DNA from 4 places in the Rossellomorea sp. ABR4_012 genome. Region 1 is predicted to be linked to each of the others. Evidence: riboswitches for the same ligand, from Rfam matches in the RefSeq annotation. Region 1 holds a riboswitch; each other region holds the start of a gene.

Region 1 (5,489 bases):
CCTACAGGGAACCTGGATCCTGAAACGTCCTGGGATATCATGAATATCCTTGAGGAAATCGCAAACCGCGGTACAACCGTGATCATGGCTACACATAACCGGGAAATCGTAAATACTATCAAGCATCGGGTAATCGCCATCGAGAATGGCCGCATTGTCCGGGACGAACAGCGAGGTGATTACGGTTATGAAGGCTAGAACGTATGCCCGACACGTAAGGGAAAGTTTTAAGAGCATCGGCCGTAACGGCTGGATGACCTTCGCATCCGTCAGTGCAGTAACCGTCACATTATTACTTGTTGGTGTTTTCATCGTCCTGATGTTAAACATGAACAAGGTGGCAACCGATATAGAGAAAGATGTTGAAATTCGCGTGCTTCTCGAAGTTGGCACGAAAGAAGAAGAAGCTAAAGTCATTGAAGAAAAGATAAATAAAATAAGTGAAGTCGAATCCGTCGATTATTCTTCCAAAGAAGAAGAACTTCAGAATCTGGTAAAAGATCTCGGTGACGACTTTAGATTATTCGAGCAAGATAACCCGCTATATGATGTATTTATTGTAAAAGCGAAAGATCCTCGCGACACCGGGAAAATTGCCGCTCAGATTAACAAGTATGAAAATGTTAACGAAGCGTTGTACGGGGAAGCGAAGATCGAGAAGTTATTCAATATCCTTGAAATGAGTCGAAACGTCGGATTGGTACTGATCATCGGACTATTGTTTACAGCGATGTTCCTCATATCAAATACAATTAAGATAACGATTGTCGCTAGAAGAAGGGAAATCGAGATAATGAAACTCGTGGGTGCAACCAACTGGTTCGTCCGCTGGCCATTCGTGTTAGAAGGGCTATGGCTTGGTGTTTTAGGTTCTATTATCCCGATCGCTCTTGTTACAACAGGTTATTACTATGCTTACGACTTTATAAAACCAAAACTTCAAAATCATTTTATACAGATATTGGACTTTACCCCATTCATCTACCAAGTAAACGGCTTGATCCTATTAATGGGATGCTTGATCGGCGCTTGGGGAAGCTTCATGTCTGTACGTAAATTCTTGAGAGTCTAAAATTGATAGGTTGATAGAAGCTGAAAGGAGCATGCCGCTTGAACAAGAAGTATTTTATGTCATTAGCTATTGCAGCAGCATTAACAATCGGGAGTTTTCCAGCAGTGGGAACACCGGCTAACGCTACCTCTGTAGAGGATCTAAAAAAGAAACAAGATGAGGTTTCCTCTAAAAAAGATAAAATCAACGGTGAAATCGATAAGAAAGAATCAGAAATCAATGCAAACATCAGTAGACAGCAAGAAATTAAAGCGAAAATTGCAGAATTTGACGCAAAAATAAAAGATACCGAAAACAAAATCGCAGAAAAAGCGAAAGAAATTGATGAGACAAATGCAGAAATCAATAAGCTTAAAGAAGAAATCAAAGCATTGGAAGAAAAAATCAAAGAGCGTAATGAACTTTTAAAAGAACGTGCACGTGCGATTCAGGAAAAAGGCGGCTCTGCAAATTATCTTGATGTCCTTCTTGGTGCGGACAGCTTCAGCGACTTCATCAACCGGGTCACTGCAGTAAACACAATTGTGAGTGCAGATAAAAAGATCATGGACGAGCAAAAGAGAGACCAGGAAGAACTAGAGAAAAAGAAACAAGAAGTTGAAGGTAAACTAGCTCAATTAGAAAATGATAAAGCAAGTCTGGAAACATTAAAGCAAGACTTAAACAGCGAAAAAGCACAAAAAGCAGAACTATTCAAGCAGCTTGAAAAACAGCAGGCTTCCCTTAAAGTTGAGAAAGCGGACCTGGAAAAAGAATCTAATGAACTGGCTAAAATGGAACAGCAAATCGGCGGAGAAATCCAGGCAGAGCAGGCACGTTTAGCAGAACTTGCCCGCCAGCGTGAACTTGAGAAGAAGAGACAAGCTGAAGCAGAGGCTGCGAAACGCGCAGCAGCACAATCTGCAAGCAGTGGCGGAGGTTCTTCTGCACCGGCACCAAGCACACCTGTAAGCTCAGGGACTTGGACAAGTCCTGCATCAGGTACGATTACAACTGAGTATGGATGGGATACTCTTAACGGGAAAGCTCGTTACCACTATGGTATCGATGTCGCTGCCCGCGGAAGTGTGCCGATCGTTGCAGCAGCTGACGGATATGTCATCAAGAGCCAATACAGCTCCAGCTACGGTAACGTTGTGTACATCACTCACTCAATCAACGGAAAAACCTTCACTACAGTGTATGCGCATATGGCTTCTTCATCAGTAAGCAGCGGCCAGCCTGTAGATAAAGGACAGCAAATCGGTTACATGGGTAACACAGGTTATTCCTTCGGACAGCATTTACACTTTGAACTTCATGCAGGTTCTTGGAATGCATCGAAATCCAACTCTGTAAACCCACGCCAATATATTAATTTCTAATAGAATAGTATTCTATAAAAAATCCTGCCATATGTTTATGGCAGGATTTTTTTGGATAAAAGTGTAGAAAATTTTTCTTTTTCTATTCTTTAATATTCATAAAAGAATACTTCCTGACCCTTACAAATCATACGTTATAATGTATAATGAAATTAATGTCGAAAAAGAAAATATTTACACCAAAACTCTTTTAAATCCTGATAATTATTGGTACTATAGTATTATTAAGGAAATATAATATGTATCATTTGAACTATAAATCAACCTTCGATAACGGCAAACTAATTCGAAAGATTAGGACGCAAAGCCACGGATCTAACGTTTTCATAAAACTATGACCGCCGGGTTACCGAAAAGGATTGGAAGATAAATGAACGCTGTCGCCGTTTGTCAGCTTCATTTATTGCCCGCCATTCTTTTTGGCGGGCATTTTTATTGGTTTGATCCCAGCGTCACTGCAGGCAGGCAAGGTAGTTCTGAATTAAGAAAGGAGATAAGAGGATGGAACAAGTATATATTTCTGACGTCAGAAGACAATTGAGAAGTTTTTGCAGGAGAAATCGTTCCTCTTTAAAGAATTTCAGCTCCTACACAGCGGAAGAGATCAGCGATATGGTGTTAAGCAGGCTGGGCTTTGAAGAGGTTAAGAAAATCGTAGACGATATCCAGCTGATTGACCGCAGAGGCGGAAACACGGGATTTTACTTGGTGCTTATTTTAGAAGCACTAAAGGGTTCACAACAAGCCAGTTCAGATGAGAGAGCGATTATATAATAAAAACCGGATGTCTTCTTCTTTTGACTGCCGGTTTTTTGTTATTTATATAGATTCTTCGGTAAGATCAATCCTCAATTATGCAGACATTGACAGCCACTGTTCCAGGTTCTTTTCAGCTGTACGGATATCCATTGTTATGTTTGTAAGGAACTCAAAATGAGGGTCCCTTTGACCCTGGTGCTTCAATAATTGGAAGATAGTAGGCTTTTGATATTTGATCACCGTCATCACTTCCATCATTGGCAAGTAAGCTTCTTTAGGCTGAATTCGTAAAAAAGAGCGTATGAGCTGGATATACTCTCCTGCATGCTTTTGTTCATCGCTTCGTAATTCAATCAATGCATTTAACCTGCATATATGACGTTTAATCGTTTGCAGTTCTTCAAAAGTCATTATGATTTCCCCTTTATCCTTTGTTGGCGGCCCGGCTATCCTAGCGGCAGTCCATTGTCCCCCTTAGACCCGAAGCTTTGCGTCCTTCCTTTTCAGGAAGTTTGCCTTTTTCAACAGAACCCTGTCAAAAAGAAATCCACCTTACTTTCATTTCCACTACTTGTTCTATACTGTTAATCGTAAATGAAGATAAAGTAATAGTTCTAAAATACCAAATCTGATACTGCGTCAAAGTCATTCTACTTGATAGGTGGCAAGAAAAGCATCATACTTACATACATAAGAGGGTATCTTAGTACAGATACATGTAGCGACTATTGTTTAAATGGTCTATATATCAGTAAAAGTGAAGAGAATAGTTTAAAAACAATCATTCGTCGATAGTCTGCCTCAACAGACGTCGTTACTTAAAAAAACTAACCAATAAAACGGAGGGACCAACCATGCAAGGACACGGCCACCTTTTTGAACACCACAAAGCATCAAAACTGCTCGACCCAAAGCGGAAGAAAATGGTGCCGGTGGACAAAGTACTCGAGCTTCTTCAACTGAATAAAGATGACCTCGTCGCCGATCTCGGATGCGGAAACGGCTACCTGACACTTCCAATTGCAAAGTCGGTAGATACCAAGGTACATGCTGTCGACCTTCAGCAAGAGATGCTCGAATATCTGCAGCACCGTGCAAAAGAAGCGAATGTAACCAATATTGAGTATGAAAAATCCTCATTGGAATACTTAAGTTTTAACAAGAACACCCTGGACAAGATTGTATCTGCATTCGTCCTGCATGAAGTGCCGAATCTGACCAAAGTATTTCAAGATTTAAATGACATGCTGAAAGACGACGGCCTATGGCTCATCCTTGACTGGGAAGCGGTGGAATCGGAAATGGGACCTCCGCTTGAAGAACGGATTCCTTCAGAAGAGCTGGCACATCAGCTGGGGACAGCCGGTTACGAGACGACAGTAGGACATCTGCATCCGGCTGTTTATTATATTGTTGTGCGTAAGGGATGAGAGGGTTGAATTGTTGGTGCCAGGTGTTTGTGCCTGGCTCAAATCGTCCGAATTATGCCAGGCACCGTTCATGGTAGTAAAACTGTACCAGGTTCACACCACCAGAAAAAGTAAGATCAACTGTAACAGGTGCAAAAATCTGAGCCAGGCTCAATTCGGCAAAAATGAGCCTGGCTCAAAATACCGAATCGTACCAGGCACCCCAAAATCCAAAACTATCCCCATCAATACCACCCCCCAAACAAAAAATCCCCACCCCTTAACAAAAAATTAACATTCCCCCGCCATACTATTGGTATAAAGGAGTGAACAATGTATGGCAGAGGTATCAATATGGTTTGCCCTGGCTGCGGGGGCGCTGTCGTTTTTCTCGCCGTGTGTGTTTCCGCTGCTGCCGGCGTATGTAAGTCATTTGACCGGCGGGCAGGCTGAAGGCGGCCGGATCCAAGTAGATAGACGAATCGTGCTTACCCTTTCGTTTGGCTTCATTGCAGGGTTTTCGTTTATCTTTATTTTAATGGGGGCATCGGCGAGCTTTCTCGGCGGGTTGTTCTCCGAGTATCGCATGTACATAGAGCAAATCGCAGGGATTCTGATCATCGTGTTTGGTTTGCAGATGATGGGCTGGATTTCGTTTTCGTTTCTGATGAAGGGCGGAAAGCAGTTTGAAACGAAGAAGAAAGGAACAGCATTTGGGTCGGTCCTGCTTGGAATGGCCTTTGCGAGCGGGTGGTCGCCTTGTGTAGGGCTGACGCTGTCTTCGATCCTTTTACTTGCAGGTGCAAGCTCTACGCTGTCTCAGGGAATCACGCTTCTGGTGGTCTATTCCATCGGGCTTGCCATTCCGTTTCTCATCATCTCACT
Region 2 (5,489 bases), 310 kb from region 1:
TCGCTATCCGTTTTTGCTGGTCGACCGCATTTTAGAGGTTGAGGAAGGCAAGAAAGCCGTCGGCATCAAAAACGTAACGGCAAATGAAGAGTTCTTCAATGGACATTTCCCTGGTTACCCTGTCATGCCTGGCGTTTTGATTGTTGAGGCACTTGCACAGGTCGGCGCTGTGGCAATGCTTAAAAAAGAAGAAAACCGAGGCCGCCTGGCATTCTTTACCGGGATCGATAAATGCCGCTTCAAGCGTCAAGTAAAGCCTGGCGATCAGCTCAAGCTAGAAGTTGAGATGATCCGCTTTAAAGGTGTGATCGGTAAAGGTAAAGGCGTCGCAACGGTTGATGGAGATGTAGCCTGTGAACTGGAAATGATGTTTGCGCTTGGTGAGAAGGAAGAATAGAATATTGGGAACCGGTTCTGAGGTGATTTTGAGTCACTGAGGGGCCGGTTTTTTTGCTTTTTTAATGAAATTGGGTTATTTTGTGGATTCATATCTGATTTTTCGATTATTACCTTGATGCGTTGAAAATCCTTCATTTTAACCGGTTCCAGCGGTTGATTGGAGTGCAAGACGAAGACTCCTGCGGGAGAAGTGACTAATGTGAGACCCCGCAGGCGAAGCCGAGGAGGCTCACGAGTCACCCGCGGAAAGCGAAGTCTTGCACGGAAATCAACAGCGGTATTCAAAGGCGCATTTTTTTATTTATAAATTCCAAAAAACCATGCAAGTAAATCAAATTTCAGGGAAAGCTAACCACGAAAGACCACAAATATAGGTCTTACAACAAACAATCCATACGTGTAGAAAGGAGTCATACATCATGAACAAAAAATTAGTATCGATCCTTAGTGGGTCAGCATTGGCGGCCATGCTTCTTGTTGGGTGTAATATGAACGATCAGGAGCCTCCTCCGGAAGATAATGGCGTTGAAGAGAATGGAGACGTTAACGAAAATGGCGACATGAATGACGGCATGGACGATAACACGGAGCCTGAATCACAAGACAAAAACACTCCAAATGACAAAGATCCACAAAAAGATCAAAACACGCCTGAAGAAGAAGCTATTGAAGATGACATCGATATGCAGGATGCGGATAATAAGGACGAGTAATAAAAATGCGTAGAGGCTCTTGTGCTTCTACGCTTAATTTATTCTCCGGGCATTGATAATGTATCTTTCTTCTGTGCTAGAGAGGAATTCGAAGGGGTAGCAAGTTGAAAGAGTCAATATTTCATTTGGTGACGTTGACTCCAGAACGGATAAATCTGTTTCTTTAACCACGAACATTTCAAATACCTCATATTGATGTTGACCTGTGCTTAATTGTACCTCCAATAGATCACCCTTTTCGATTTCCCCCATGCTTTTAAAAACGGTATCTCGATGTCCTGCTAGAAAAATTCGATCTTTTTGTCCTGGCAACTTGGAATCTGAATAATGGCCTACCCCTTTTTCCAACTCCTCCTCCTCTGTACCTTCAATAATTGGCAGTTCCTTTTTTAATTTGGGGATTGTGAGGATACCCACTACATCACCTTGCAAAAATGAATAGGTAATTTCACTTGAATGATCTGTCTTATCATTTCCAATTGCCTTTACGATGTTAAGTGCATCTCCCAATGCTTTCTTTTCCTGTAGCTCTTGATTTATTATTTGATATCCGGAAATCCCCAATAACGCCCCGCCGCCAATCAGTAAGACAACACTTAAAAATTTTAAAAAATGAATTTTCACATGCTTTGCTCCTTTTTAAATTGGATAAATCGGATATAATCCAGAAAGTCTTGTTTGGTAAGCCCTTCTTCTATAGCTTTTTTAACTAACTGCAGCCATTCTTCATCGATAGAAAGACTTTCCGATTTGAATTCAAGTAATTGGCTGAGTGATATATTCAAGGTCTCAGCTAATTTTTGAAGAACCTGTATGCTGGGGTTTTTTTGCAATCCTCTCTCAATTGAGCTTATGTAGGACTTAGAGATTCCTGCTAAATGTGAGAGCTCATTGATCGTCATCCCCCTTTCTTCCCTGTAATGTTTTAAGACCTCACCTACCAATGCACTCAGCCCTTTCATAAATCAGATATATTCATTATATAGAACAAAGTGTAATTTATAAAAAACGAAAAAGTGAGCATTTAAGAGTTAATTCTATATAAAGAACGAAATAGTAGTAGAAAATCAATAAAATAAAGAAATTTAATCCTTTAAAAATAGAATCTAGTTTAATATACTGAAATCATAAGTTCTTTAAAAAGAACAATCGGAGAAATGCAGGAGGAAAAACATAATCAAAGGAGACTTAATATGAAGAAATTTAATAAAATCATTAGTATTTTTATCATTTTTTTGTTTTTGTTTACTCCTGATAATTTACAAGCAGAAGAGAACAGTAAAGTACAAGGAGATATAGATATCTCTATTAGTCCATCACCGGTTTTGTTCAATCTTACAAATGTTAAACCGGGGGATAAAATATCAAGAAAAATAACAATATCAAATAACGGGAAACAGGATTTCCGTTATCTTTTTTCTAACACATTTTTAAGAGGATCTGAAAAGTTCTACAATGAATTAATCTTGGAAATCAGTGATATGAAGGAAATTTTGGTAAAAGGAAAAGTTAAGGATTTCAAAACACTAGATCTTCGAGCTTTAGAAAGTAGTTCTTCTGAAACATTAGGAATTACCATAGAAATACCATATGAGCTTGGGAATGAATTTCAAGGGTTATCGACAGAATTTCAGTTCAGTTTTCTGGTGGAAGGACCCGATGGTGCAGTTACTCCAGTCGCTGGAGGAAATATCTTACCTGATACAGCAACTGAATATTTCAAATATTTATTGATGGGAAGTGTACTATTTATATTGGGAATATGCTTATACATGTTTACAAGGAGAAAGTTTGTATCAACAAAAATTAAACTCCCTGAAATTTCCCTTAAAGAAAGGAAAGAAGTATAGTATGTATAAAAAAATATGTACTCGCTGTAAAAGAGCATCCTTCAGCAGTTCGGAAACCGGTCAATGGATCTGTCCATCCTGTGGACATGATTTGACTAACCACTCTTTTTATAACTCCAACACTTTCCATAATATTAATGATAAAGTCCTTCCTTTGAAGAAAAAATTAGAAGCTTACCAAAATCAACTAAGTAGTAATTATTCGCAGTAATTCGACATAAGTATTCGTCGTTTCTTTTAACAAATAGCACATTATAGATAAAGTCGTTAAACTCCTGTCAAAAAACAACAAACTATGTAGGAAAAAAGTGTAAAAATAATTGTCAGAAAAGACAAAAAACAACAGTTTTAAAGGTTCATCGTTAGTATAATGGGTATAGTTCTAAGGGGCTAGTCAGACAAAGGCAAACCTATTGAAAAGTAGGGACGCAAAGTCACGGGTCTAAGGTAAGAAGATGTGAACAAATTGAAATCAACCTACATAGAAAAAATGCACATTGGACGACTAAGATGGCTGGATTGCCTGAAATACATATATGTATTTTGGGAGGAATGGTATTGATGAAGCGTGAACTTGATCTGGAATGGATTGAACTAGTGAAGCAGGCACTTGATGCAGGGATTTCAAAGAATGATATTAGAGAATATTTACAAAATCATAGCAAAAATGCAGCTGAAGAATATAAAATCGTATAATGTGAAAAGTCTTGCAGAGACTGCAAGACTTTATTTATTTCCTAATTTCCATTTATTAAATTCAATAAACTCACGGAACTGTTCCTTTGTAATACCAGAATCCATCGCTTCCTCAGCAATTTTGATCCATTCGCGATCGACTGCTGTGTTTTCGGATTCATCGTGTAATAATGCGTCCATCGAGATTCCCAAAGCGGCAGAAACCTTTTCTAAAAACTGTATGGATGGGTTTTGTTGAATGTTGCGCTCAATGGAGCTCAAATATGACTTGGCAACCCCAGCTTTTTCGGCCAGCTCTGTCATAGACATTCTCTTTTCCTGTCTATACTTTTTCACTCTCTCCCCAATCATTGTGGACACCTACCTATTGAATCGTATCGATAATCTTATTATAACAAACCGTCAACATCTACTCTATAAGAAGTTTACATATTCTCGTAAAATTAGACGCTCGGTTTTGATGTAACTGGAATGCGCGGCTTGGACACCATCTTCTCGCGGAATTCTTTCATCAATTCTTCACCGGAATATCCTTTTTGCAGCAAGTCGTCCAACAGTAGCTCGGCATACTCGTTGCGCTGCTTCTTTAATTTTCCTTCAAATAAAATACTCATCCGGCCGTTCATTTTCTTGATGCAGCGTATGGACGTCATGAAAGCGGCAGGATCATTGGCTTTATGGGAGATGACGACCTGGATTTCCAAATCCCCCTTTTGCTGCTGGGCCTTTTGAAAAAATTCAATGTGTTCTTGTGACATATACGTTTCGACAAGCCACGTACTCTTCTCATCCTCTTTATTGATGATCAAACCGTCCTCAATATCAAAATCCTGGAGTTCATCATTATCAACTACCTGCAGTGAAATCACTTTAAAAGTTTTCATGAACGAACATCTCCTATAAATAGGTTATTATTAAAAATTATATCACAGCGTAAAAAGAATCCATAATATCAAATTGTGTTAAAAAAGTCTGATTTCTGATATTTGGGCTTATTTTGCGTTGAAAATCGGAAATCTCCCTAGGCGAATTTGCCAAATTTGAGGCTGCTTAGGCTCTGAAATTCAGAAATTAACGATTTTACAAGCTTAGGAGGGGAGGGTAAGATGAAATTATTCCAAAGAGAAAGGAGTGAAGAACAAAGGTGATCAATCAAGTAACCCTGGTGGGAAGGCTGACCAAGGATCCCGAAGCGAGGAAAACGATGGAAGGCAGGTCGGTCCTCAATGTAACGGTTGCCGTCAACCGCCAGTTTAAAAACCAGCAGGGACAGGTGGAGACGGATTTCGTCATGTGCAAGATATGGAACAAGGCGGCCGATAACACGGAGAAATATTGCCGCAAAGGCTCGGTCGTCGGCATCACCGGCCGCATTCAAACCCGCAATTATGAAAATGATCAAGGAAAAAGGATCTATGTCACCGAGGTAGTGGCTGATTCGATACGATTCATGGATTCAAAGCCGCAGCCTGACAGAGAACAGCAGCCGGCGAAAGAACCGGTCGAACTGCCATTTTAAAAGAAGGGAGGGGCACATATGGCAACCCTGCAATCGCTGGAACAACGAATCGATCGACTAGAAAAACTGAATGAAGACCTGATCAAGAAAGTAGCACGTGCCAACGTCGAGAATTTCTACCTCTCACAACGGGTAACCGCACTCGAGCAAGGATATGAACACCCGAGTGCCATTCTGCAGACTACATCTTAAGGAACCTCGATTTCTCTCCAACTTAGAACCCTTCAAACGTACATCCTATTCGTAAATAATTTCTGTCCAACCTATAAGTGTTTGTCTCAAAGTCCAATTGTCATCATGTCACCGCGTCAT
Region 3 (5,489 bases), 770 kb from region 1:
GATTTTTCCCTTGGACATGCCTTTACTCTGAGCAAATTCAATATGAGGCTTTAAGAGTTCTTCTTCTGTTATCAGAAGAAGAATACGAAAGAACGAGATCATCGGGATGATCGAGAGGGTAATCATGGGTGCAAGATAGACTTTTTCATCTCCCAGTTCCGTAAACTGCATGAGCTCGAAGCCGAATTTTTTAAAGACGAAGACAATGAACAACTGGAGCATGAAAGCAAACATAAGATCCGGAACAGTTTCCAGGAGGTTCAACAGTTTCTTTAGAGGTGATGATAACCAACGGGGAAGAAATACCGTAATGATAGTCAAAATAAGCCCGAATCCAAGTCCGATTGCCAAGGCCCCGCCTAATACTTGCAAAGAATACAGATAAGGGCCCCAAAGCATATCCATGAAATGTTCCGTATATCCTTTATATGAATAACTCCAATTTTCTTTATCCCAAAACGCAAAGAAAAACTTAATCACTTCTTCGGAGTACCCGATAAAGTTATACAGTCCCCTTTCTCTCATGGCTTGAGGGGCAACGCTGATGGCAATGATCCCTAGAAAACCAAGAAAATAATAGAACACGAATTTTAGTGGAAACCTCAAAAATCTCATAGTAATCCCCTTTTTATCTTTTTCTTCAGTTTAATGGATAATGTAAATTTTTTCAATTTTATTTCAATTTTAACAATTCAGTATCAAATAAATAGCGGAACGGCTCATTGAGACACAGCAATAAAAACTTTTAAGCATATAAAAAAATCAGGACACTCAGTCATGATGGTGACTAAGCATCCCGATCTTCCTTATTTATGCCAGCAGCTGACTCGGACGGCCCAGAAAATAGCCCTGCCCGATTGTGATGCCAAGTTGCTTGGCCACAAGCATATCTTCTTCCTGTTCAATTCCTTCTAAAATGATGAGTGTATCGCTTCCGTAAAATTGATTAAAGAAAGAGATAAAACGCTGTTTCCTTTCACTCTCAGCAAGATTTTTTGCAAAGTATCGATCAAGCTTGATAATGTCAGGTTCAAATTCTATGGACTTTTTTATAGAGGCTGTTCCTTGCCCGAAATCATCAATGGCATATAAAACATTGTATTGTTTTAGATTCTTTAGAGCCTTCAGCAATAACGGATTCTGCCAGAGCTCATCTGAAGTTGATTCATTCAGCTCGAAAACAAGGCGCCCTTGAAGTTGAGGGTAGGTCTCCATGAGATAGTCGAAATATCTATGAAAGCTTGGATGTAAGATCGTGGTCACATACACATTCAAGAACAGTTTTCCGTTTTGATTCCGATTATGCAAGAATCCCTCGATTGCTTTTGAAATCGATAAGGTATCAAGCTTATACAATATGTTAGCCCTCATTGCTGTCAAAAAGCGTCTCTGGATTCTCCTGATGTGTATTCCTGAGCAGCGCTTCATATCCGTAAAGCGATAGACAGCGATCAATTGTGTATAAAGGCTGATAATCATGATAAATAAAGTCCTCTTGAAAAATCGTAAATATATTCATAAAACCCCTGTACTCTCTTTATCGTATGTTTTTGGAACAGAACTCTTTTTCTTAAATAAAAAAACCACATGAAAGAACGCTTGGATTACGTTCGTATGTGGTCGGTTGCGCTACTAGCTCCCCTGAATGTAAGCGCCCATCTATCATTCAGGTTCACAGCTCCCAATGCGAAATTTATCATTTTATGTAGAAAACAATCTTAATAAGTAAAATATACCATAAAACTAGTACATTGGGAGTATTTTTTCATTATTTATTTGAAAATTTAGAATCTGTTGTGCTATCTGGAAATATAAAGGTTCCCTTTAACCCAGTAGCGCCATGGATAATCCCTTGCTTCCCCTGTGTTATCGATGCCGATTCTTTTACCGGAAGCAATTTCGGGAGGGGTATACCCCTCCGCGATGATAAGCGGCGGTTCAGTATAGAACCTCCCATAGTCCTCCATGGTAATCCCTAAAGCTTTCGTCAATTTACCTGGACCGCTCGTCCAGTTTTTCATCGGATGGCCTTTTCTTCTTTCTTTCATTAACTCCAGGCCCTCCAACGGTTCGACCGCCCTGATTAAAATAGCGTTCGGCACCCCGACTCCAGCGGATACCACATTGACGAGGCAATGAGTATGCATCAAATATGTATATACCCGGCCCGCTTCATGGAACATGATTTCCGTCCGCTTTGTCCGGCGATTTCCAAAGCTGTGGGCGGCCCTGTCTTCGGGACCCAGATAAGCTTCAGTTTCCACGATGTAGCCTGAAGCGATTCCTTCCTCGGTTTCTTTTACGAGCACACACCCTAAAAGTGATTGAGCAAGATCTAAGGTGGGCAGTTCGTAAAAAGAGAGAGGCAAAGGTGTGTAGTTCATCTTTTTCACATCCCTTACGTAATCCTTCCTTTTATATTTCCTCTTTTCCTGGAGGAAAAAACCTTTTATGATGGCAAGACTTTGCTTTCCTTTTTCATTATCTCCTTAAACAGGTCAGTCGCTCCAATGGAATGGCTTCCACTCTCCGGTCATTTCTTCCTGTCGTCGTTTCCGCTTTAGCCAAGGCATTCCATATTGCTTCCTCGACACTATCAACAGCCATTTCAAAAAGTGTTGAAATAATCTCACCATCTTCTTTAATGAACGAGTATGTTAATGTATTGTCTTCAGATGGTTGATGCGGCACCTTGTGGGCTGTGGAAAACGCAAGGACAATATCACCGCTTCCGTGGGCCGCATAAGAACCGGTCCTTGAAAGGCCGAATGACGCCCGCTTAGCCAGCCGCTTAAGCTGCCTTTCATTCATCGGAGCATCTGTTGCCAAAATAATCATAATGGATCCATCAGGAACCTCACCCTCTTCCTTTTCAACTTCCACAGGGATGCGCAAATCACTGCGTCTGCCGAAATTCGTTACCACAAGCGCACCTACCGAATATAGCTCTTCGCTAAATCTGTGCTGCCGTGAACTTGTCCCAATGCCTCCCTTATATCCTAGACATAGCATTCCAGTTCCTGCGCCTGCACACCCTTCTTCAACCAATTCCGAGTGAGCTTTATGTATTGCTTCTTTCGCATCTTCAGGGGTCACATGGAGCCCCCTGATGTCATTCAGATACCCATCATTGCACTCCCCGACAAACACATTGACCGTCCCTGTTGTATCTCCAATCTCCGGGCATTCCTCCATTAAATATTGGACCGTCCCCTTCATGACATCCCCGACAGAAAGTGTATTGGTCAGCATGATTGGACTTTCCAACACACCCAGTTCCTCGATTTGTATCGTCCCCGCCGTCTTACCGAATCCGTTGATCACATGGCTGGCAGCGTACACTTTTTCCCTGAAAATATTTCCTTCATGGGGCAAAACAGCCGTCACACCTGTACGTACCGTTTCCCCGTTTTTTTCATAATAAAGTGTCTGATGCCCCACTTTAACACCTTTAATATCAGTGATGCTGTTAGCTTGCCCGCAAGAATAAGAACCAATCTCCACTCCCAGGTCACGCAATCTTTTTCTTACCATTAAAGCGAACACTCCTTTATGACATGTTACTTTTACAATTCGATTCTGAACATATTATTACCTTTTTTGCAGCGGCAATATTGATCTTCTTCTGGTGCCTGGCTCAATTCCACCGATTTGTGCCTGGCTCAATTCCATCGATTTGTGCGGCTCAATTCCACCGATTTGTGCCTGGTTCAATTCCACCGATTTGTGCCTGGTTCAATTCCACCGATTTGTGCCTGGCTCAATTCCACCGATTTGTGCCTGGCTCAAATTAGCCTTTTTGAGCCAGGCACCATCTCAAGACACCTTATCAACACTTCTACCTATCGCACTCCCCAATTCTCCCACATATTTCAGAGGATATCGCCTGCAGAAGGTGCAAATATTAATAACTGTCATCAATCCTGGCCAATTTCGGCAGGGAGAATGCACCATAAACCAATTGGAGGATATAAAATTGAAAAAACATCTTAGATTGTTAAGCATATGTACGATCATTCCCTTAATGCTCTTAACTGCATGTAACACAAATAATGGGAATGATAACCTCACAGGTACCCAAGACGTGACCTATGATCCTGTTAGCTACGGGAATGCTGATAAACCTCGAACCGACTTAGATCGAGATCGCAACAGAATGGCGGACATGGGCGGGTTTGATGTAAATGATCGTAATCAAACTGCTCTTCACCGTTTTATGGCCCCGCTTGATCCAAATGGACAATTACGCGAGTTTACACATTTAGATCCGGGTGAAGCGTTCACTCCTGACGAGGATAAAAAAGCTGAAGAACCAAATACCGCACAACCCGAGCCACCGGCAAATCAGCCTCAGGAAAAAGCTCAACCTTCAGAAGCAAGCGGGTTTGTGAAACAGGTAATCGATTTAACAAACCAGGAACGTAAAAAGAATGGACTTGGTGCTTTAAAAGCAGACGGCGAACTATCCAATGTAGCTGAAATGAAATCAGAGGATATGAAAGATAAGGATTATTTTTCACATACTTCCCCGACATACGGATCTCCATTTGAAATGATGCAAAACTTCGGGATCCAATATTCATCTGCAGCGGAAAACATTGCAGTTGGACAGGAATCACCTCAGTCAGTTGTAGACGCTTGGATGAACAGCCCGGGTCACCGCAAAAACATCCTGAATGGGCAATTGACACATATAGGTGTCGGAATAGCAAAAGACAATAGCCAAGGGATTTACTGGACACAGATGTTCATCGCAAAATAATTCCATAAAAAGAAGGACCGATTTGAATCGTGTCCTTCTTTTTTTACAAGTCCAGCTTCATAAATTTATTTAGATCCAGGAATCCCAATTTTTCATAAAGCTTTATCGCTTGTTCATTGCTGCTATAGACATTCAAACGGACTTCATCATGATCCATCTCTTTCATCTCTCCCAGTGCCTGTTTCAATAGGACGTCGCAAAGCCTTTGCCCCGAAACGATTTCTTTACATACACATCATTGATCCAGCCAATTTCTTTTCCTGTTACCCAATCGGTGCTTTTATCCACCTGCACCCAGCCCGCCAGTTTTCCGCTTGATCTGGCTGCAAGAAAATAAGCACCAAACTTTTTGGAGTGCTCATAAGCCTTAATCATTTCTTCTTTATGATTTTCAAAAGGAATCCCTGTTGCTTCTTCTCGATTTACACCTGCTAATTCATAAATTTCGGCAATTTCTTCTTCAGTAGCTCTTCCTACTATAACGGACATTATTGATCCTCTCCTCTGATAATGACTGTAGCATTCCCTATTATAAATCAGAATAATTCGAAAAAAATATTCCTTTTTTGCTCTGGCATAGCAGGATGCTGAAATCAGCAACAAAGGAGTTCATTGCTTACTGCCCGATACGTCTCAGGACTGAGTGAAAAATAATTCTGGAGCGTCATTGTTGGAATTGGAGGCTTCGAGTAAAATAAAACTATAAATTGGAAAAACAAACCAAAGT
Region 4 (5,489 bases), 300 kb from region 1:
AATATATCGCGTAACGGGTATGCTGAATATGAAGAATCTTGTTAAGAGGAACTTGATCGCTTTCTAGCAATAAGTGGAGATGGTTCGACATGAGGCAATATGCATGGAGCTTAAAGGGATACTTCTCTTTCGTGTCGAGGAGATATGATAAATACTTGCTCCGGTCATCGTCCTGAATAAAAATGTCCTGCTTCCGGTTTCCCCGGCAGTATACATGGTAGGTTCCCGGTGTCCATTCTCGGGCCCGTCTTGGCATTGAATCACTCCTATCGTGAATTTGTGAATTTTTCAAAAATCTTCTTACAGTTATCTATTCGACAACAATCATCAAAAACCTGCCTGGATGCATACAATTTCAAAGATCCACCCTGCACTGCGTTAAAGCAGTGAGGGACGGGCCTTTAAATATGATTCTACCTTTTCTCTTTCTTCCCTGTGTATACAATCCGCTCGTTTTCTTGAATGAAACAGGTAAGTTTATTAGTATGGGTGGGTTCATGATGAGGGTCGATAGTATATAGTTCGTAAAAATTTTTGTCGTTTTCTTTTTTGTTGGAAAAGAAGTGCACCCGTTTTTTTCCGTAGTCCCCTGCCCGGAAGTAACTTTTCTTTTTCTTCGTTACGTGAAAACTTATCTTGCTGGAAGCAAAGTCATTTCGGTTCCAACTCTTTTCTTTCCTATCAATTGTTGCTGCATTTCCATCACTGTTTCTCGTACTTCCTTGTCTCTGCTCTTTCATTCTTTTCTCCACCCTTCCTCCTTTTACAACAACAAATGACAATATTTTACTTTTTTATCATACTACTGATTAACGGAATTTGGTACAGTTAATTTTTTTAACAACAAATTGAAAAGTACATTAACTTTTCAATTCGTCGAATAATCCAGATACCGAAGTTAAAAAGATTATCTTGAAGGAAAAAGGGATAGTCGGTGAAACGTATGGAATTGGAATTACACGAAGAATTACAGCGGTACCGAAAAGAAGTACTCGATTTGTCTCAGGGAGAAGCTGCAGAGCGGCTGAACATCGGATCAAGCAGTCTGTCGAATTATGAACGCGGCAAGAGGGAAATACCTTCAAAGATGCTGCGCAGATTTAAAGAAGTGTATAAAATCCCTACGGAAGAAATGAACCGGATCATTTATGGAGAAAAAGCAGATGGGTACACCCCTGACCCCATGGTCTTGAGGGAATCATTCGAAGATGAGGAAACAGCTGCAATCATCCAAATGCTGAATGATCACCCTAAATTAAAGCGCACATTAGCTTCTCTCACCTATCAAACAGAAAAGCGAAAAGAAAAATTCGCCAGCCAGGCAAGCTCCCTCTACAACTACGCTCAGGATTGGTGATGAATTGTAGGGACGGGCCTTTAGCTCGCTAAAGGCCCGTCCCTCGTTACTTTAACGTGAAAAAGCACTCTAAAACAATTTGTTTTAGAGTGCTTTTTCATTTTGTAATGTATATTCACTTTGAAGTTCTTGTTTTAGCCAATTTAACATTTTATTTGCATCCATGTTTCCCTGCTGTCCTTTGTCGAATGCTTTTTGCATGACAGAGAGAACATGCTGCTCTTTGCTGACTTTCTTGCTCAAAAAGACAACCTCCTACAATTAAAAACAGTTTCTACTACTTTATTACACTAGTTGTCGAAAGTTCAAACATCAATTAATAGATATATTACCAGATTTATACACATAACAAAAGGAATACTTTTAAGAATAATGACTTTTTTCCTATTTTTATCTTTTATGTTTATTCCGATATAGAGGAGGGAAAATGATACACTATATTGTAAGGTTCTGACTAAAGGCAAAATCATCGAAAGGTGATGACGCAAAGCTATAGGGGCTATCCAACGCCAGCCAGCTACCAAAACCAAGGAGTGATAAATTTGTCGTTTTTAACACCAGAAGAGATAATGATTAAAAAGAAAAAAAGAAAAATTATGATGTACATAGGAATTTTCACCGTAACTGGTATCGTAATAGCAGGAACCACACTTCTCACATATGGTTTCTAAAAAAGGCGTCTTTTGACGCTTTTTTTTATTGGTTTCTTCTATTATTCTACAATATATGGAAAAGTTCTCGTTTTTTCGATAGAATATTAGATGCAGCCTATACTACTTGGAGGAAACCGCTATGCTAAAAGAAATAAATATATTTAAGGGACTAAAAAGCCCTTCTTTCTTTTTCTATGACCTGTCAACCACGGAAAATCCAAAGGGGTACCTAAAGAACATATTTCGTATGATTCTGTTATCCGCCTTAACTTTTGGTTTGATTTCCTCTTTCGGTATAGGAATGGATCCACTTTCAAAAGAGTTGAACAAACTTACCCCTGCTTTACTTGAATTAGAGAAGTTCCTGTTTTTCGCAGGAAGGATCCTTAACGGGATATTCTATTCCATCATTATTATATTTATTCCAAGTATCATTTTCTGGACGATTTCCGAGAAAGGTGAATACCGAAAACTCGTCATTGTTCAAGGATTAGTACTGCTTATCTTATTACTTGAGAGATTGACCTACATCCCATTATCTCTATTCTTCTCACTGGATTGGTTTTCGTCTCCACTATCACTCGGAGTCATCGCCCAGTACATAACAGCGAAACCTTGGGTCATTTATTTCTTAGGCAGCTTTTCCTTATTTAAAATCTGGATTTTCTACATCCAATACAAAGGGCTTAAACGTCTTACCGAACAAAAAAACTGGCTGATTTGGACAGTCATCTTACTAACGAATCTATTCTTCTGGGCCATCACTGCATTTTTAGCCTATATCGATTTTTCAACATTAATTTAACGTCTAAAGGCTGGGATCATTTATGAATAAACGAAAACTATTATACACCGGTCTCTCTTTGTCTCTCCTATTTGTAGGGACGAATGCTTATCTAATTGAAAAAGCAAAGAGCAAAGTCGACCGGGAAGTCCGGATTGAAGAGTGGGACGCATTCGATAAAGACGACTTACAAAAAGAGCTCTCTAAATCCGGTGTCGCCACATCTGCAGAAGAAACCTACCTTTATTTCAACGATGAATTCGGCTCCTTCAAGAAGTTCCTCGTTAAAGAAGGCGACGAAGTGAAATCAGGAACGCCTCTATATGAGTACGAAGTCACTGATTTTACAGGGCAGAAAGACGTCCTCGAATCAGAAGTCGACCAGCTCGAAGATGAAATCGACAGCATCGAAGACAATATCTCGGATTTGGAACGGCTCGAGAACTCACTCCCTTCTTCTTATGATGAAGAGGAGATGCCGCTCGAAGCAAGTGCCCTTGAAACAGAATATGACATTAAGAAGGAAATCGCCTCTCGGGAACTTGAAATTGACCGACTGGAAAATCAAATCGACAGCCTAGAGCGTCAAATTTCAGACCTTCAATCATATGAAACGACACTGACAGTCGAAAGCAGCGGGGATGGTATCGTCAAAAACCTTTCCCACTCTGTCCAGAATCCATTGATCACAATCGCTTCTGAAGCTACGGTGATTACGACTGACTTAACGGAAAAAGAAATCATGGACGTTGAAGAAAACATGAACGCAAAAGTACAGTCCGAAGTAGAGAAGAAAACTCAAAAAGGGATTGTTACTGATGTCTCTTCCCTTCCTAAAAGAGATCCTCACATAGAAACGGACAGCATGTATCCGATAAAAATTCAGCTTGAGGACGAAGACAACAAACTGCTGCCTGGCCACCATGTACTAGTGTCAGTGATCACCGATGAAGTAAAGAACACTCTGGTCGTACCGGTGACGGCTGTTGAAAAATCAGGCTCAAAAAAACATGTCTGGGTGCTGACGGATAAAGGTGTAGTGAAAAAGAAAACCGTTGAAACCGGACTGCAGGTAGACGGCAAGGTGCAAATCAAATCCGGCGTAAAAGCCGGCGAATATTTCATCGTAAACCCTGATGAAATCCCTGCTTTGAGAAATGGCGCTTCATTCATTACCGCTCTCGATTGGGATAAAATCAAGTTGAGAGATTTGAAGAAAATGGACCGGCCGACTGTTTTGGAAAATCTGTTGTTAGGAATATTAGAAAGAAAATAATGTTTCGAGGAGACCCGCCCTGATTTGGAGCGGGTCTCTTTTATACATAGTCTCTTTATGAGTGTTGATACTAAGTGTATCTGACACTCATTTAAAGGAGACGATTCCATGAAAACCTTCAAATCTGCACTCATTGTCATCATCCTTCTGTCCCTGCTTGCATTCTCTTTCCCTTCCACCTGCGGATTTGCCGCCACCCCTCCCAAGAAAAATGTCATCTTCATGATCATGGACGGCACAAATTCCGATATCGTCACACTTTCAAGATGGTATAAAGGTTCCGGACTCAACCTTGATAAAATCCTTGTCGGAGGCGTACGAACCTATTCCGGGGAATCTGCCATCACGGATTCTGCGGCTGCAGGAACCGCAATGTCGATCGGGGAGAAAACAAAGGCGGACTATATCGGCATGAACGCTGACGGTAAACCGGTTCTGACCGTGTTGGAGGCAGCCAAGCTGTCCGGCTATGCAGGGGGAATCGTGGCGACCTCCCCTGTTCAGCACGCAACTCCTGCTGCCTTCACTGCCCATGTGCTGAACCGCGATGAATTCGGGGACATCGGTGAACAGCAGGTCTACCAGAACCTCGACGTCATCCTCGGCGGCGGTGCTGCCTGGCTCAAACCAAAATCCAAAAACTCAGTCAAAAATGACGACGGCATGCTCAAAACCAAACAAATCTCCCGCGAAGACGGCGAAAACCTTGTTACTAAGATAAAATCCAACCCCCTTTACTCCTTCACCGCAACGAGGGACGGGCTTTCAAAAAGTCTTGGAGCCGATAAGCTGTGGGGGGCGTTTGCCGAGGAGGATCTGGCTTATGATTTTGACCGAAAGGCGCTGAAGCCGGATGAACCGACGCTTGCTGAGATGACGAAGGCGGCAATTGAACGATTATCAGTTAATGAGAAAGGTTTTTTTCTGATGGTGGAAGGCAGCAAGGTGGATTGGGCGGCGCATAAGAATGATCCTGTCGGGATGATCAGTGAGGTGTTGAGCTTTGACCTGGCCGTAGGTGAAGCGTTGGAATATGCGGAGCGAGATGGAAATACCATGGTCGTTGCGGTTACGGATCACGGGAACAGCGGGTTGACCCTTGGTAATCGAGATACTGATAAAACGTATAAGAATCAGCCTATTGAAACATTCATAGAACCGTTGAAAAAAGCCGAATTTACGGTGAAGGGTGCTACTTCCCAATTGAAGGATGACCATTCGAATTTGAAAGATGTGCTGCAGTCTTACGGGCTGTCTGGATTGAGCAAGAAAGAATACTGTTTGATGAAAGAAGCTAAAGATGTCGAGGACTTGGAGAATGAAATGGTCAAGCTGCTGGCGAAGCGAGCGAATATAGGGTTCTCCACTCATGGCCATACTGGTGAGGATGTGTTTCTTTATGGATATGGACCCGGTAAG

The links. Region 1 has a riboswitch for cyclic di-GMP ahead of ACXAFV_RS04465 (hypothetical protein). Riboswitches for the same ligand answer to the same signal wherever they lie in the genome.
Region 2: linked by a shared signal. The riboswitch ahead of ACXAFV_RS03100 (anti-repressor SinI family protein) and the one ahead of ACXAFV_RS04465 (hypothetical protein) in region 1 are both predicted to bind cyclic di-GMP.
Region 3: linked by a shared signal. The riboswitch ahead of ACXAFV_RS00645 (EAL domain-containing protein) and the one ahead of ACXAFV_RS04465 (hypothetical protein) in region 1 are both predicted to bind cyclic di-GMP.
Region 4: linked by a shared signal. The riboswitch ahead of ACXAFV_RS03145 (hypothetical protein) and the one ahead of ACXAFV_RS04465 (hypothetical protein) in region 1 are both predicted to bind cyclic di-GMP.

The regions. Positions count from the first base shown of each region.
Region 1 covers NZ_JBSWVK010000001.1:902,948-908,436, forward strand. The annotation lists gene ftsE (cell division ATP-binding protein FtsE) at 1-198, shown strand, start outside; gene ftsX (permease-like cell division protein FtsX) at 188-1,072, shown strand; gene ACXAFV_RS04460 (murein hydrolase activator EnvC family protein) at 1,111-2,436, shown strand; cyclic di-GMP riboswitch class I at 2,702-2,790, shown strand; gene ACXAFV_RS04465 (hypothetical protein) at 2,938-3,210, shown strand; gene ACXAFV_RS04470 (hypothetical protein) at 3,289-3,606, opposite strand; cyclic di-GMP riboswitch class I at 3,629-3,722, opposite strand; gene ACXAFV_RS04475 (class I SAM-dependent methyltransferase) at 4,050-4,625, shown strand; gene ACXAFV_RS04480 (cytochrome c biogenesis CcdA family protein) at 4,942-5,489, shown strand, end outside.
Region 2 covers NZ_JBSWVK010000001.1:596,626-602,114, forward strand. The annotation lists gene fabZ (3-hydroxyacyl-ACP dehydratase FabZ) at 1-397, shown strand, start outside; gene ACXAFV_RS03080 (hypothetical protein) at 819-1,112, shown strand; gene ACXAFV_RS03085 (class D sortase) at 1,146-1,736, opposite strand; gene ACXAFV_RS03090 (helix-turn-helix domain-containing protein) at 1,733-2,074, opposite strand; gene ACXAFV_RS03095 (TasA family protein) at 2,306-2,962, shown strand; cyclic di-GMP riboswitch class I at 3,356-3,489, shown strand; gene ACXAFV_RS03100 (anti-repressor SinI family protein) at 3,524-3,658, shown strand; gene ACXAFV_RS03105 (helix-turn-helix domain-containing protein) at 3,689-4,009, opposite strand; gene ACXAFV_RS03110 (YwpF-like family protein) at 4,102-4,542, opposite strand; gene ACXAFV_RS03115 (single-stranded DNA-binding protein) at 4,803-5,177, shown strand; gene ACXAFV_RS03120 (hypothetical protein) at 5,196-5,369, shown strand.
Region 3 covers NZ_JBSWVK010000001.1:129,235-134,723, forward strand. The annotation lists gene ACXAFV_RS00640 (ABC transporter permease subunit) at 1-615, opposite strand, end outside; gene ACXAFV_RS00645 (EAL domain-containing protein) at 811-1,479, opposite strand; cyclic di-GMP riboswitch class II at 1,610-1,691, opposite strand; gene ACXAFV_RS00650 (DNA-3-methyladenine glycosylase) at 1,800-2,384, opposite strand; gene ACXAFV_RS00655 (DmpA family aminopeptidase) at 2,482-3,534, opposite strand; gene ACXAFV_RS00660 (CAP domain-containing protein) at 3,977-4,762, shown strand; partial or broken gene ACXAFV_RS00665 (GNAT family N-acetyltransferase) at 4,806-5,251, opposite strand.
Region 4 covers NZ_JBSWVK010000001.1:607,849-613,337, reverse strand. The annotation lists gene ACXAFV_RS03165 (transposase) at 1-256, opposite strand, end outside; gene ACXAFV_RS03160 (hypothetical protein) at 414-740, opposite strand; gene ACXAFV_RS03155 (helix-turn-helix domain-containing protein) at 944-1,357, shown strand; gene ACXAFV_RS03150 (YwzD family small protein) at 1,442-1,600, opposite strand; cyclic di-GMP riboswitch class I at 1,807-1,882, shown strand; gene ACXAFV_RS03145 (hypothetical protein) at 2,150-2,815, shown strand; gene ACXAFV_RS03140 (efflux RND transporter periplasmic adaptor subunit) at 2,838-4,070, shown strand; gene ACXAFV_RS03135 (alkaline phosphatase) at 4,179-5,489, shown strand, end outside.